Regions from separate parts of the Paraburkholderia sp. J94 genome, predicted to be linked through region 1. Evidence: predicted binding sites of a transcription regulator. Region 1 holds the regulator's gene; the other holds the start of a gene.
The links. The regulator LexA, encoded in region 1, represses DNA repair genes until DNA is damaged. The targets are predictions, from matches to a motif close to ACTGTATNNNNATACAGT.
Positions count from the first base shown of each region.

Region 2: a site for LexA is predicted at 4,973-4,990, ahead of imuA (translesion DNA synthesis-associated protein ImuA). Genes of this name have one in related genera too.

Region 1 covers NZ_CAJMZH010000018.1:85,795-93,787, forward strand. The annotation lists gene cysW (sulfate ABC transporter permease subunit CysW) at 1-632, opposite strand, end outside; gene cysT (sulfate ABC transporter permease subunit CysT) at 629-1,540, opposite strand; gene U4Y88_RS31255 (sulfate ABC transporter substrate-binding protein) at 1,655-2,701, opposite strand; gene lexA (transcriptional repressor LexA) at 2,970-3,620, shown strand; gene U4Y88_RS31265 (hypothetical protein) at 3,686-4,048, shown strand; gene U4Y88_RS31270 (DUF2939 domain-containing protein) at 4,191-4,919, shown strand; gene U4Y88_RS31275 (universal stress protein) at 5,092-5,562, opposite strand; gene nodI (nodulation factor ABC transporter ATP-binding protein NodI) at 5,943-6,878, shown strand; gene U4Y88_RS31285 (ABC transporter permease) at 6,898-7,734, shown strand; gene U4Y88_RS31290 (hypothetical protein) at 7,803-7,993, opposite strand, start outside.
Region 2 covers NZ_CAJMZH010000025.1:50,153-58,145, reverse strand. The annotation lists gene tnpA (IS66-like element accessory protein TnpA) at 1-38, opposite strand, end outside; partial or broken gene U4Y88_RS35645 (ATP-binding protein) at 122-484, shown strand; gene U4Y88_RS35640 (Tn3 family transposase) at 1,017-3,953, shown strand; gene U4Y88_RS35635 (hypothetical protein) at 4,005-4,229, opposite strand; gene U4Y88_RS35630 (hypothetical protein) at 4,311-4,898, opposite strand; gene imuA (translesion DNA synthesis-associated protein ImuA) at 5,012-5,722, shown strand; gene U4Y88_RS35620 (DNA polymerase Y family protein) at 5,643-7,118, shown strand; partial or broken gene U4Y88_RS35615 (PHP domain-containing protein) at 7,121-7,993, shown strand, end outside.

The DNA of each region.
Region 1 (7,993 bases):
ACGCCGTACAGCAGGCCCCAGCGGATATTCGGCAGCGTCACGCGGCGGAACATCTGCCAGCCCGACGCGCCCAGCACGTGCGCGGCTTCTTCTTCGTCGGTGCCTTGCGCCTGCATCAGCGGAATCAGCTCGCGCGCGACGAACGGGAACGTCACGAAAATCGTCGCGAGCACGATGCCCGGCACCGCGAAGATGATCTGCACGTTATGGTCTTCGAGCCACGGACCGAACCAGCCTTGCGCGCCGAACATCAGCACGTAGACGAGACCCGAGATCACCGGCGAGACCGAGAACGGCAAGTCGATCAGCGTGGTCAGCAGCGCCTTGCCGCGAAAATCGAACTTCGCGATCGCCCACGACGCGGCGAGACCGAAGCCCAGATTGAGCGGCACCGCGATCGCGGCCGTGATCAGCGTGAGCTTGATGGCGGCGAGCGCGTCGGGATCGGCGAGCGATTCGAAATAGAAGCCGATGCCCTTCGAGAGCGCCTGCCAGAACACCGCGACGAGCGGCACCACAAGGAACAGTGCGAGAAAGGCCAGCGCGATGCCCGTGAGCAGCCAGCGCACCCACGGCGCTTCGGTCACGGGGTTCGGACGGCCTGCCGGAATACGGCGTGCATTCGTGCTCATTGCGCACCTCCGGCGACGGCTTGCGTAGTCTGCGTGGTGGCAGTGGCATTCGGCGCACGCGGCGCGCCGCCACCGCGGCTCGTGCGGCGTTGCAGGTACCACTGCAACGTATTGATCAGCAGCAGCATCACGAACGACACGCAGAGCATCACCACGGCCAGCGCCGTCGCGCCTGCGTAGTCGTATTGCTCGAGCTTCGTGATGATCAGCAGCGAGGTGATTTCCGACTTCATCGGCACGTTGCCCGCGATGAAGATGACCGAACCGTACTCGCCCAGCGCGCGCGCGAACGACAGCGCGAAACCGGTCAGCAGCGCGGGAAACGCAGCGGGCAGCACGACGCGGCGGAACGTCAGCCAGCGCGACGCGCCGAGGCACGCGGCCGCCTCTTCCTGCTCGCGCTCGAACTCTTCGAGCACGGGCTGCACCGTGCGCACCACGAAGGGCAAGCCGATAAAGGTCAGCGCGACCAGCACGCCGAGCGGCGTGAACGCGATCTTGAGGCCGAGCGGCTGAAGATATTGACCGATCCAGCCGTTGCCCGCGTACACGGCCGCGAGCGAAATGCCCGCCACGGAAGTCGGCAGCGCGAACGGCAGATCGACGAGCGCATCGATCACGCGCTTGAACGGGAACGTGTAGCGCACCAGCACCCACGCGAGCAGAAAGCCGAACACCGCGTTGATGAGCGCGCCGCCGAGCGCGGCGGTAAACGTCAGGCGGTACGACGCGATCACGCGCGGCGACCACACGGCGCGCACGAACTGCGCCCAGTCGAGCGTGGCGGTCTTCAGAAAGGTGGCGGCGAGCGGGATCAGCACCACGAGGCTCAGATAAGCCACGGTGATGCCGAGCGTCACGCCGAATCCCGGCAGCGCGCCTGGCTTGCGTAATCGGAACGTCGTCATGCTGTATCTCTTCACATGGGTTGCGCGTTGTCTTGCGCCGAAAGGCGCGCCTCGTTGGGCGCGCCTTGTTTTTATCGTTACGTCGGTGCTGCTGTTACTTAACTGCGGCTTCGCTTATTGCGGCTGGTAGATCGAGTCGAACACGCCGCCATCCGCGAAATGCGTCTTCTGCGCATTGGTCCAGCCGCCGAAGGTGTCGTCCACCGTGTAGAGCTTGAGCTTCGGGAACTTCGCCGTGAGCGCCGCCGGCACCTTGTCCGAACGCGGACGGTAGAAGTTCTTCGCGGCGATTTCCTGGCCTTCCTCGCTATAGAGGAACTGCAGATACGCCTCGGCCTGCTTGCGCGTGCCCTTCTTGTCCACGACCTTGTCGACCACGGCGACAGGCGGCTCGGCCAGAATGCTCACCGACGGCACCACGATCTCGAACTTGTCCGGACCGAATTCCTTGAGCGACAGGAAGGCCTCGTTTTCCCAGGCGATCAGCACGTCGCCGATGCCGCGCTGCACGAAGCTCGTGGTCGCGCCGCGCGCGCCCGAATCGAGCACGCCCGCATTCTTGTAAAGCTTCGTCACGAACTCCTTGGCCTTCTGGTCGTTGCCGCCCGGCTGATGTTCGGCGTAGGCCCAGGCCGCGAGGTAGTTCCAGCGCGCGCCGCCCGAGGTCTTCGGATTCGGCGTGACGATCGACACGCCCGGCTTCGTCAGGTCATCCCAGTCCTTGATGTGCTTGGGATTGCCCTTGCGCACCAGAAACACGATGGTCGAGGTGTACGGCGAGGCGTTGTCGGGCAGGCGCTTTTGCCAGTCCTTCGCGACGATGCCCTTGTTGGCGAGCGCGTCGATGTCCCAGGCCAGCGCCAGCGTCACGACGTCGGCTTGCAGACCGTCGAGCACCGAGCGCGCCTGCGCGCCCGAGCCGCCGTGCGACTGCTTGATGGTGAGCGTCTCGCCCGTCTTGCCCTTCCACTGCTTGATGAAGGCTTCGTTGATCTCCTGATACAGCTCGCGCGTCGGATCGTAGGAAACGTTCAGCAGCGACGTATCTGCGTGCGCAGCCGGCGCCATCGCCACCATGCCGACGAGCGGTGCAACGCCGATGACCAGTTTTGCCGCCAGCGTTGTCAGCCAGCCTGCGCGCCCCGTATTGCCTTGATTCATCCACTTTCTCCGTTTTGTCGTGTGGTGCTGCGATCGATGGAGGCCAGTCTAGCGATCCGCTTACATTATTAAAAATGATGTTTTTTCATTCTTTAATACGCAAAAGTGGTAAGGGCGGAGGAATCGGACGTTGGAGCACGTTTTCGTCCGTCGGATCGCCCGGAAACGCTGCTGTGGCGGCACCCAAACGACAAAGTTCAAGTAACACTTGAAAAGCGGCGAATACTGTATAAAAATACAGTTACCTGTTCAAACATACAGTGTCGACATGACCAAACTCACCGCACGACAGCAGCAGGTTTTCGATCTGATCCGCCGCGCGATCGAGCGCACCGGCTTTCCGCCCACGCGCGCCGAGATTGCCGCCGAACTGGGCTTCAGCTCGGCCAACTCGGCGGAAGAACATCTGCGCGCGCTGGCGCGCAAGGGTGTGATCGAGCTGGCGGCGGGCGCCTCGCGTGGCATCCGTCTGATGCCCGGCCCCGACGACCTGCCGCACCAGTTCACGCTGCCGCACGCCAGCATCATGCAGCTCTCGCTGCCGCTGGTCGGCCGCGTCGCGGCAGGCAGCCCGATCCTCGCGCAGGAACATATCTCCCAGAACTACGCCTGCGACCCGGCGCTGTTCTCGAGCCGCCCCGACTATCTGCTGAAGGTGCGCGGCCTCTCGATGCGCGACGCCGGCATCCTCGACGGCGACCTGCTCGCCGTGCAGAAGAAGGCGGAAGCGAAAGACGGCCAGATCATCGTTGCGCGTCTCGGCGACGACGTGACCGTGAAGCGTCTGAAGCGCCAGCCCAACGGCATCGAGCTGATCGCGGAGAACCCCGACTACGACAACATCTTCGTCGAGGCCGGCAGCGCCGACTTCGCGCTCGAAGGCATTGCCGTGGGTCTGATCCGTCCCACCGAATTCTAAGAATCCATCCGCGCGCCGTTCAGCGCCGGTTTTGCGCCTGTTAGCGCACTTCTCTGGAGAGAGTCATGGAACGCCTTGCCCGCCTGTTGCCCTTCCGTCAATTCGGCCGTCTGCGCCATCTGCGCGGAATCGCCTCGTGCGCAATGCGTGACGCGCGCGCCTCGGCGGCCGCGCTCAATGGCTCGCTTTTCGAGAAGCTGGAAACGCCCGAACTGCCGCCCCTGCCCTCGGCGCAGCCGGCTTTCGCGCGCGTGTCGCTCAACAGCACGCTAAATACGGAACAGCCGGACCGCCGCGCGCCGGTGCGTGTCTATCACGGCCCGTCACGCCTCATCATGGTCGGCACGATGGACGCGGTGTGCCGCGCACTCGACCGCTGCATCGCCGAGCAGCAAAGCGATCTGCCTGCGGCGGCGCTCGCGAAGTAAGGCACGAAGTCAGGCAATGGGAAATGACGTGTCGGCGGAGGTTCTTGCAGGTGTGGGGATCGTTTTGGCGCGAGCGCGGTCAACATTCAGATCGAAGCTCTGATTCCATGATCGCACCGCTCGCGCGGCGCACCTGCCCCCGATGACCGACACGAATACGCCCAACGCTTCACGCAACTCCGCACGTAACACCGCCAGCCAACCCTCGAACTGGAAGAAGCCCGTCACCATCGCCGTTGCGGCGGTGGCCGTCGTGGCCGCGCTCGGGTACGGCTACGCCTCGCCGTATATCGCGCTCAACCACCTCAAACAGGCCGCCGACGCGCGCGACGCGGCCGCTTTGAGCGAATATGTCGATTACCCGGCGTTGCGCGCGAGTCTCAAACAACAAGCCGGGGAAATGCTGCAGCGGCGCATTCAGGCCGAGCACAGCAGTAATCCGCTGCTGCTGTTTGGCGCGGTGATCGGTTCGGCGTTGATCGGGCCGCTCGTCGACGCCTACGCCACGCCCGAAGGCGTAGCCGCGCTGCTCAACGGCATGCCGCCCACCGGTAAGCCCGGCGAGCAGCCTGCCGCGCCGCCGCCGGCTTCTTCGCCTGCGTCGCCTTCACAGGGCGCGCCGCAAAGCACGCCGCAAAACGCAACGCCCGCGACTCCGAACGCACCGGCGGAATCCGCGCAACCTCAGTCGCGCGCGCAAGCCGCCGCGGGTTATCGCAGCCTCAACGAATTCGCGGTGACATGGCAACGCAGCGCGCACAGCGAGCGCTATGCCGCGATCTTGCAACGGCATGGCCTGTTCTCGTGGAAGCTCGCGGCGGTGGAATTGAACGAACCCGATTCGGGAAGCGGCGCGAACGCGCCGGATTGATCGATCGCGCGTCCCGGCGGGATCAGCAGGACCATCGTGATCGTCGGCCTTGAAATCACCACGCGCCGGACAGACCACGCGCGAAGCGCAGGCCGGTCCGGCGCGGGTTGAGCACGACTAGCAGACAAGCGACGCAAAAAACGAAGCAAACATCGCGCAAACGCGCGCGCCGCTAAGCGGCCGCTTGCTGCTGCTTGTCTTCAGCAGGCGACGAACACGCCACGAGAATGCTGCACGACACGCGATCGAGCAGCGGCGTATTGCCCGCGCCCATCCACCAGCGCGACAGCCCCGTGCGGCAGCGATGCCCCACCACCACGAGATCGGCATTCAGTTCGTTGGCGAGATTCGCGATCTCGTCGATCGGATGACCGAAGGCGAAATGGCCCTGCGCGCGCACGCCGCGCTCGGTGAGCCAGTCGACGCCTTCCTGGAGAATCTCGCGCGCCGTTTCCTCGAAGCGGCCGCACGCCACATCGGTCAACAGGCCCGCGCTCTGGGCGATGGTCGAGCGCATGTCCACCACCGAGAGCAGATGCGTCTCGGCTTGCAGATCCAAGGCCAGATCGGCCCCGCAACGCAGCGCCTTGCGGCCTTCGCGCGAGCCGTCGTAACAGAGCAGGATTTTCTTGTAGCTCGCCATGATCGATTCCCCCAAAACCCACGCGAAAACGCAGGTCGTACCTGCATCATGGTGCGCCGCAATTCGACATGCAAGGCCTGGAAAACGCCAGGTTAGCGACAGGTGCGCAGCAGCGCACATCCGCACCACTTCGGCACCTCATTGGCCTACAACGCACGCTGGCACCGGATTTGCGCACGATGGCAATGATTGCCGCGTCAGCGATTGACACGGCATGCGCGCGTGCACGCAAAACACACCGGACGTCCCTTGCGTGATGCATCGCGCCCGCGCGTGAGTGCGGCATGCACCAGCCGCGCGCGCCGCGATGCGTCAGCAATGTGCCAGCCCTGCGCGCGCGCCATGCTCTAGTAGAATAGGCCGCCTTGCGCGTGCACCACCTGCGCGCTCACCGACATCGCTCAACCATGCCCGCCATCGAATTCGAGCAGGTCATCAAACACTATGGAGACAGGACGGTCGTCAACGGCCTGTCGTTCGACGTCGTCCCCGGCGAATGTTTCGGACTGCTCGGTCCGAACGGCGCGGGCAAAACCACCACGCTGCGCATGCTGCTCGGCATCGTGTCGCCGGATGCGGGCCGCATCAGCCTGTGCGGCGAACCCGTCCCCGCTCGCGCGCGACATGCGCGGGCCCGCGTCGGCGTCGTGCCGCAGTTCGACAATCTCGATCCCGATTTCACCGTGCGCGAGAACCTGCTCGTGTTCGGCCGCTACTTCGGGCTCTCGTCGCGCCAGACGCAGGATCTCGTTGCGCCGCTGCTCGAATTCGCGCGCCTCGAAAGCAAGGCCGACGCGCGCGTCGGCGAACTGTCCGGCGGCATGCGCCGGCGTCTCACGCTCGCGCGCGCGCTCGTCAACGATCCCGACGTGCTCGTGATGGACGAACCCACCACGGGCCTCGACCCGCAGGCGCGCCATCTGATCTGGGAGCGGCTGCGCTCGCTGCTCGCGCGCGGCAAGACCATTCTCCTCACGACGCATTTCATGGAGGAGGCCGAACGATTGTGCAATCGCGTCTGCGTGATCGAGGAAGGCCGCAAGATCGCCGAGGGCGCGCCGAAAGCGCTGATCGAAACCGAAATCGGCTGCGACGTGATCGAAGTCTACGGCCCGGAACCGGGCGTGCTACGCGACGAACTCGCGCCCTTCGCGAAGCGCACCGAAATCAGCGGCGAAACGCTGTTCTGCTATGTCGACGACCCGGCGCCCGTGCATGCGCGGCTGCGCCACCGTTCGGACCTGCGCTATCTGCACCGGCCCGCGAATCTCGAAGACGTTTTCCTGCGGCTCACGGGCCGCGAGATGCAGGACTGAGCCGCCCACGACCGACACCATGCAGACACGCACGCACACCCCGCCCGACACGCAACGCGCCCAGCCGCCCCTGCGCGAGCCGCGCGCGGCCCTGCCCTCGAACGCGACGCACTGGATCGCCGTGTGGCGCCGCAACTATCTCGTGTGGCGCAAGCTCGCGCTCGCGTCGATGTTCGGCAATCTCGCCGATCCGATGATCTATCTGTTCGGCCTGGGCTTCGGTCTCGGGCTGATGGTCGGTCACGTCGACGGCGTTTCGTACATCGCCTTTCTCGCGGCGGGCACGGTGTCGTCGTCGGTGATGATGTCGGCAAGCTTCGAGTCGATGTACTCGGGCTTTTCGCGCATGCACGTGCAGCGCACGTGGGAGGCGATCATGCACACGCCGCTCTCGCTCGGCGACGTGGTGCTCGGTGAGGTGATGTGGGCCGCCAGCAAGTCGATGCTCTCGGGCGCGGCCATCATGATCGTGGCGGGTCTGCTCGGCTATGCGAGCTTTCCGTCGATGCTGCTCGCGCTGCCCGTGATCGCGCTCGCGGGCCTCGCGTTCGCGAGCTGCGCAATGATCGTCACCGCGCTCGCGCCGTCCTACGACTTCTTCATGTTCTATCAGACGCTCGTGCTCACGCCGATGCTGCTGCTCTCGGGCGTGTTCTTCCCGATCGCGCAACTGCCCGCGGCCGCGCAACACATCACGCTGATGCTGCCGCTCGCGCACGCCGTCGAACTGATTCGCCCGGCCATGCTCGGGCGTCCCGTCGAGCACGCGGCGCTGCATCTGGCCGTGCTGGTGTTCTACGTGCTGGTGCCGTTCGGTGTCGCGTCGATCCTGTTCCGTCGACGCATGATGCGCTGAGCGACGCGCGGCGTGCTGCGCGCGTCTTCCCAGTCACGTTCGCGTGCGCTCGGGCGCACGCGGCGGCATCACTCTTCGTCGTCGCCCCAGGGAATGTCGACGTCGGAAATAAACGCGACCGTCGCGAACGGGCCGCCTTCCTGACGCCCGATCTTGCCGTCGGCGCGATGCCATTCCACGCGGAACATCGTCGCCTGCGTCTGCGCGAGCAGGCGCACCGTGCGGATTTCCTCGGGATCGGAGTCCTCGACCGGACCGT
Region 2 (7,993 bases), on a different contig from region 1:
CGCAGAGGGAGAAAATCAAAGTCAGTGTCGGTCATCATTTGCGTCCGCAATTCAAGTCTGCGGACGCAATCGTGGATTGATTCAGCCGCGCCGGCTAGGTGCGGAGAATTTCGCGCTTACGGTCAACGCACTCGAACAGGAGAAGCGGGTGGGAAAGCCCGGACAACTCGCCACGCGGCTTGTGTATGCCGATCTCGTGGTGCTGGACGAACTCGGCTATCTGCCGTTCAGCCAGACCGGCGGTGCGCTGCTGTTCCACCTACTCAGCAAGCTCTACGAACGAACCAGCATCATCATCACCACCAATCTGAGCTTCGCCGAGTGGGCCAGTGTGTTTGGCGATGCAAAGATGACGACGGCGCTGCTCGACCGGCTCACGCACCACTGCCACATTGTAGAAACAGGCAACGATAGCTATCGTTTCAGAAACAGCACGACACAGCCAAGGAAGGAGAGAAAGAAGACCCAGATACCCACCGAATAACCCGAAAAGCTGGTCCAACGGGTGGGTCAGAATTCAATGCAAATCGTGGGTCAGGATTCCGTGCAAATCAACACTCTCACCTTATTCTGTCTTAAAAACAGTTTTCAACCCGATTGCTCGGAGATGCATCGTCTGATACTGGCCGCACCTGCGGCAGGCGACCTGAGGAAAAGTACTATTGTTGGTGGATAAAATGACAGAGGCAAGCCTCCGGCTGATTTGATGCTGAGTGCATTGGCGCCGGGATAATGACCAGAATCGCGCCTACCGCCCAAACCCGGGTGTTAGTTCATTCGAATAATAAATTTAACATAACCAAGATTATCAATCTTTAATTCCGGAATGGTTATGTCAACGCTGGACGAGCATCGCGATGCGTCACAAACGGTATGTTATGTCAATTTTTCGGCCGATGATCAGGTACTTTTCTTAGGTGCTGCGCCTCCACGCAGGAATCCCGATTTCTACCGTGGCGCCGATGATTTTGCGCCGCTACGCTGGTGCGTTCTCGTCGTCGACGCGGAGCTGCCTCATGGATCACTGGCGACTGGCATATCTCGGGATCCGGCAGTTGCCGCGGGAGCTGAGTGAGTTCGAACTCAGCACTTTCTTTACTTTTTCAAAGCGCGAACGCGCCCAGATCGATTCGAGGCGCACCGATCTTTACCGGCTGGCCATCGCGCTGCACGTCGGCTTCCTGCGAATGACCGGTCGGCCGCTTGATTCATACCGGCAGATCCCGACCGTTCTATGGCGACACCTTGGCCAGCAGCTTGATGTCCAGACGCCGGACGTCGGGACGCTCCGGTCGATCTATGACGGTAACTTCAAAACACTCTCCGACCACCAGGGCTTCGCAAAAACCATCATAAATTTCCGGACGATCGCCGAACATCAGCGTCGGTATGTGATCCGCTGGCTCAAGGAGCAACTCACTGGGCGTCCTGAGCGCGGCCACCTAATGAGCGATCTCAAGCGCTGGTTTTACGAACATCGTATCGTGATACCGCCCGATCGTAGTCTGAGGCAGTTCGTCGTTCAGGCAGTGCACGATATCGAGAACGCGCTGCACGATACGCTTGTGCAGGCGCTCGGCGTCGACAGGCTCGATAGTTGGGCGCGTACCCTGTCCCAGCCATATGGAGAGCACACAAGTCTGCAGCGCTGGCTGTGGGCTGTGCCGCTTCGCGGCTCGACGCACCAGATGGGAGAGGTACTCGACAAGATCAAGCTGCTCACGATGTACGGGGTAGCGAACTGCTGGCCTGGCGGGTGTAACGACGCGATTGTGCGGTATTACGCGCGACGCTGTGCCAGTCGGCCACCCTCGATCAGCAAGCGGGTCGAACCGCAAGCACGAAGGCTTGAAGCAGCGTGCTTCATGCGGTACAGCCTTTGTACAGCGACCGATCAGGTCCTCACAATGTTGCGTCGCTGGGTCCTGAAAATCGTCAACGATGCGTCGCGTGACGTCGAAAGCGCACGATTGAAGGCTGCAGATCAGCTTCGAGAATTCGCACTCGCCGTGAAGTCACTCGCGATGGACGAGTCCCTCTCCCGCGAAGTTCTGGGCAAAGAGCTTTGCCTGCTGGCAGATCGGGTACTGCAACCACATCCACCCAGCCGCCGCAGCGAGATCCGGCAGTGCCTGCTTCGAAAGCGGCATTACGCGCGCAATCTGCTGATTCGTATTGTCCAGTTGCCATTCGAAGCCGACTCCGATCATCCGGTTATCGATGCGATTGTCCTGTTGCGAGGTCTCTACCGGCGTCATGCCTACCTGCTGCCTGACGGCGTGAACATCCGGTTTGGGCGCGCCTGGCGCGAATCAATTGACGGTTACGACCGTCTGAAGGCAATGGTGGCTTTCGAATGGGCCACGCTTTTTGCGATGCGTATTGCTCTTCGCAACGGCACGATCTTTGTCGAGCACAGCTTTTCCTTCCGGAGTCAGGCTCACATGCTGATCTCCGCCGAAGATTGGCGAACAAAGCGAAACAACCTGTATGGACACCTCGGGCTACCGCAGGACCCTCAGGAGTTCCTTGGACCGGTTCTGGCTCATCTCGCCCAGCGCCTTGAACTGCTGAATCGTGCAGCGGATGAAGGCGCGGTGTGGATTGATACGGCGGTGCATCTCGATCCATTGGAAGCCCAGCCAGAAGACGCAGCATCCGATCGCCTGCGAAGAGCGATTTTTGAAGCCCATCCGCCCGGCCAGTTGCCGGAGATCATTCTCGAAATTGACAGCGCAACGCGCTTCAGCTGGATCCTGCTCGGGCGTGAACCTCGATCGCGAGTCGAATTACTCATGATGTATTCGGCCGTACTGGCGCACGGAACGTCGCTCTCCGCAGCGGAGATATCCCGAATGGTCCCGGAGATCTCGCCGGTCGCAATCCGTCAGATGATGAGGCGACTTGAGGATGAGAGAGTGCTTCGGCTCGCTGCCGATGCTGTGCTCGAATTCATGCATGAGCATCCCGTCGCCGCTCATTGGGGCCGCGCCGATCTGGCATCCTCCGACATGATGTCGCTTGAGACGACTCGTACAGTCTGGCAGGCGCGTGCCGATCCGCGGCGGCGCACGGCATCCATCGGGATGTACACCCACGTGCTCGATCGGTGGGGCATCTTTTACGACCAGCCCATCGTGTTGAACGATCGCCAGGCCGGCGCCGCGATCGAAGGTGTTGTCCGCCAGAGTGCGGCCGGGGACATAGCGCAGCTCGCCGTTGACACCCATGGCTACACCGATTTCGCAATGGGCCTGGCACGGGCACTAGGATTCGATCTATGCCCTCGCCTGTCACACCTTCGTGACCGGCGGCTTCATGTCCCTCGAAACCATGCAGTACCACAACAACTCGCTGCGGTCACTGATCGCGATGTGAGGCTCGAACTCATCGTGGACGTATGGGACGAGTTAGTCAGGATCGCTGCGTCCATCCGTTCTGGAAAATGTACGGCAGTCGAAGCTCTGGCTCGCTTCGGCTCAGCAGCGCGTGGGCAGGCCGTTTATGAAGGAGGCGTTCACGTTGGTCGCCTGTTCAGAAGTATCTTTCTGATCGACTATTTCACCAATGCCCCGTTCAGGGCAGAAATGCAACATGTCCTGAACCGCGGAGAAGCGGTGCACAACGTTCAACGCGCGATCCATATTGGCAAGATACCCGTCGAACTTGCACGCCGTCAGCAATCGCTCTCGGCAGTCTCGTCCGCGCTGACACTTCTCTCGAATATCCTGATGGCGTGGAACACCACCCATATGCAACGCGCTCTTGAGGAAATTCAGGCGGCCACGGGCGTGCCACTGGACCCTGGGCAGTTGAGAAGAATCGCACCGACGTATTTGGAGGGAATCAACCTGCGCGGCACGTTCAATTTTCCGGTGGCTCGGTACGCACATCGGATCCTTCCAAGTCTCGCGACCGATCCTCATGCTTCTACCGCCAGTCTTCGCGCCTGAGGCAAGGATCCAAAGGGGGGGAGTCAGCAGGTGTTTGATTCGAAACGATATTTATACGGGGACACAAGGCAAAGGCGCGCCAGGCGTGGATGTTCCTAACCGGAGAATTGCACGAAAATCAAATGGATACCGGTTCGCGAAGCTGATCGCGGCTCGTGTGACAATCGCCCCGACCGTCAGATGCTCAACTGCGCGAACCAGCGCGACGATGGCCGCAGGATCTCCCGAAACGCCGTGTTTCCTGGCAAGTTTCTGAATATCTGTGCTGTCGAGCATGATTCTCTCCGTTAGCGGTTGATCCTTCCACCCAACTCCGGCCGGCCAGTCGACTCGTGCGATAGAACGTGTAGCCGTTCGTTAAAGCGGTGATCTGATTTTACCGACCGACCAGTGGTCGCCCATCAAAGTTAGATCGGCGATAACCGCTTGATGCTTCTCAGAACCAGCGAGCACATCACGGACGTACGGAATCGCATCACGGACATCGGCACTGTCTGCCCAAGGCGGCACGTCCTGAACGGAATAGGTGAACGAAACGGCTGACGTTGCCGCATCCATGCCCGGCACTTTCTCCACCGGCGTCCATCCGACGACCTTATCTAGCGAAACCTTGCCGAAGCATATCTGCCCGTCCTGAAAGTGGGACTTCCCGAGAGATGTCAGAGAATACTGATGCATCGTTGCGGTCGAGCCATATTGCTTTGTCGTCGCAGCGGCGAGAACACCAACGCTCGCCAAAGCCCGAAGCTCCTTCGCGAGAGGATCGGGGTCGTTGTCAGAAATTACGGTGCCGACGTTAAGGTAGGAAAAACAGACGGCTGGCGTGCGCTTCTGGATGAAGGAGTCGATAGCCGTTGAGAAATTCTTCTCGTTGGCATCGTGTTGCGACGAACAGGCTGCAAGCGTCGTAACTGCCGCGCAGAGTGGAATAAGTAGTTTTTTCATAACGCAATCATAAGATGAAAGCCACTCGACGCGAATAAGGGACGCTTTGCATAAGAGGTTGTGCCGACTATACTACTGTATAAATATACAGTGATGAGGACGCTATGGGAGCGATGCCGCTACTGCGGGTGGAGGATCTGCATCCGAACGTGTGGAGAGCGTCTCAGTTGGGCTCTGCGGGGCATCGCACCCTGTCCAGCGGTCACGTAGACCTGGACCTTGAACTACCAGGCGGCGGCTGGCCAACGGGATCGCTGACTGAACTGATGCAGCCGCAGCCCGGCTGCGGCGAGCTTCGGCTTCTTCGGCCAGCGCTCTCGCGCATCTCCCAGCGACCTGTCTTCGTCGTCCAGCCTCCACACCGTTTGCAGCAGTCCGCCCTGGCGTGGTGGGGACTCGATACGACGAACCTGTGTCTACTCAAGCCGGGAACGACGGCAGACGCCCTTTGGGCGGTTGAGCAGATCCTTCGTGGTGGCACTGCAGGTGGCCTGCTTTTCTGGTCGTCGCACGTTAGAGCCGAGGCGCTCCGACGTCTGCATCTGGCGGCGCAGCGCGCGGACACGCTTTTCTTTCTGTTCCGGCCGATGGCCGCGGCGAGTGCGACTTCGCCCGCGCCGCTACGGCTCGGGCTGGGCCCGTCAGAGGGAGGCGTGAACGTCTCGTTCATTAAACGCCGCGGCCCGCATCGCGATGCGCCCGTATTTGTGTCCCTGTCGCCCTCACCCATTCTCCTGAATCGAAATGCACCTCTGGATCGGCGTCAGTCTGCCGCGCCTCCCCATCGAGAGTTTCTGCCCGACCTGGCACACGCCAGCGTCTGACGGCGGGGTCGTTGTGCTGGAAAAAGATCGGGTGCTCGACGCTGACATTTCGGCGCGCGCGAGAGGGGTCGTCGGCGGCATGCGCCGGGGCGGCGTGCTCACGCTCGCGCCGGACGCGACGCTCCATGAGCGGGATGCTGCGCGTGAGAGTGAAACCGTTCATGGCGTGGCGGCAGCCCTGCTCCAGTTCACGCCGCTCGTTGTTATCGCGGAAGAAAACGTGGTTCTGGCCGACGTAACTGCTAGCCTGCGACTTTTCGGTGGCCTCCGGGCTTTACGGCGGTCCGTCCGCCGCGTGGTCGCGGATTTCGGCGTGACAAGCTCGATGGCGGTCGCAGCGACCGCACAGGCAGCGTGGCTGTTCGCGCGAACGTGTGCGGGCGTCGCGCTGAGCGATCGAGGGCAACGCCGCGCGCTCGCACGCGTGCCGGTGGTGGCCCTGCCGGCCGCGCGTCGATACGCGGACTGGTTCGACGGACTGGGATGCACAACGATGGCGGACGTGATGCGGCTGCCGCGCGCGGGCCTGAAGAAACGCTGTGGTACGGCGCTGCTTGATGCGCTCGACCGCGCGATCGGCGCCGCGCCAGAGGTGCACGAATGGCTGGTCATGCCCCCCACTTTCGACGCTCGGGTCGAATTGCCTGACCGGATCGAACACGTCGAGGCGTGCCTTTTTGCCGCGCGTCGTTTGACGTTGCAGATGACCGGATGGCTCGCGGCGAGGCAACTGGCGATCGCGCGCTTCGTCATTTCCCTCGAGCACGAGCGCGGCCGAGATGCGATCGCGCCAACGGAAATTGAAGTGGCGCTCGGCGAACCGACCTGGCATGAAGAGCATCTGGTTCGACTGCTTAAAGAGCGGCTGGCGCGCATTGAGCTCGCCGCCCCGGTTATCGCGCTCAGGCTCGCGGCAAAGGACGTCCGCGCGGCCGAAGCGCCCAGCGATTCGCTGTTCCCGGAGCCTGGCGGCTCGCCACAGGACCACGCCCGGCTGATGGAGTTGCTTGTCGCGCGACTTGGCGCGGAAAACGTGCTGCGCCCTTCCCCGGTCGCCGACTATCGACCAGAGGTCGCCGCGCGCTGGGTCCCGACGACGAGTGATACGCAGCGTTCACGACACGATCTTCCCCGTGACCTGCCCCGCCCTTCGTGGCTGCTGGATACGCCGATCCAACTGATTATGCGCGGACATCGACCGTTCTATGGCACGGCGCTGCGCGTTGTTTCGCCGGCGGAGCGCATCGAGTGCGGCTGGCAGGACGGCAGTATCGTGACACGCGACTACTTCGTGGCAGAGGCTGAAAACAATCTGCACTACTGGATATATCGCGAGCGCGTTGGTAGTCGTGATGAGCGCGATCCTCGCTGGTTTCTCCATGGGTTGTTCGGATAGCGATGTCGACTCTCGTGGGTTTTGGTGCGCTCCCCGACTACGCGGAGCTGCAATGCTTCTCGAACTTCTCATTCCTGCGCGGTGCTTCGCACGCGGACGATATCGCGGCGCGTGCCGCGCAGCTCGGCTATAGCGCGATCGCAATTACCGATGAGTGTTCGCTGGCCGGTGTCGTGCGCGCACATGTCGAAGCGAAAAAGGCCGGCATACCGTACGTCGTGGGCTCGGGTTTCACATTGACGAACGCCGACGGTACGCCAGCGCTGTGTTTTACCGCCCTGGCGATGAATCGCAACGGATACGGCAACCTTAGCGAGCTGATCACGATGGCGCGCATGCGCGCAGACAAAGGCAGCTACAGGCTGGCCGCGCGCGACCTCGATCGCCCCGACCCTGCGCAGGCGCATCTCAGAGCCCTGCCCGACTGCATCGCAATTCTCAGCCCGGACTATCCGGCAGATGAGGGCCGCCTCGACGCACAGGTGGCGTGGTTCGCGGAGACATTCGGCGATCGCGCCTGGGTTGCGCTGACGCTCCACGCGCGGGCAATGGACGATATCCATCGCGGTGTTGTCGAGCAGGTCGCTGCGCGCCACGGTGTACCGGTCGTGGCCACCGGTGCGCCGGTGATGCATGTGCGTTCGCGCAAGCCGCTGCAGGACGTGCTCACAGCCATCCGGTTGGGACGCCCAGTTTCCGAGTGCGGCTACGATCTCGCCCCGAACGCCGAACAGCATTTGCGCTCGCGCCTCAGGCTCGCGAACGTGTACCCGGCGCGCGCCCTCGCGGAGACCGTCGCCATCGCGCGTCGCTGTACCTTCTCGCTCGACGAGCTGCGCTACGAGTACCCGGACGAGCTTGTACCCGACGGTTTC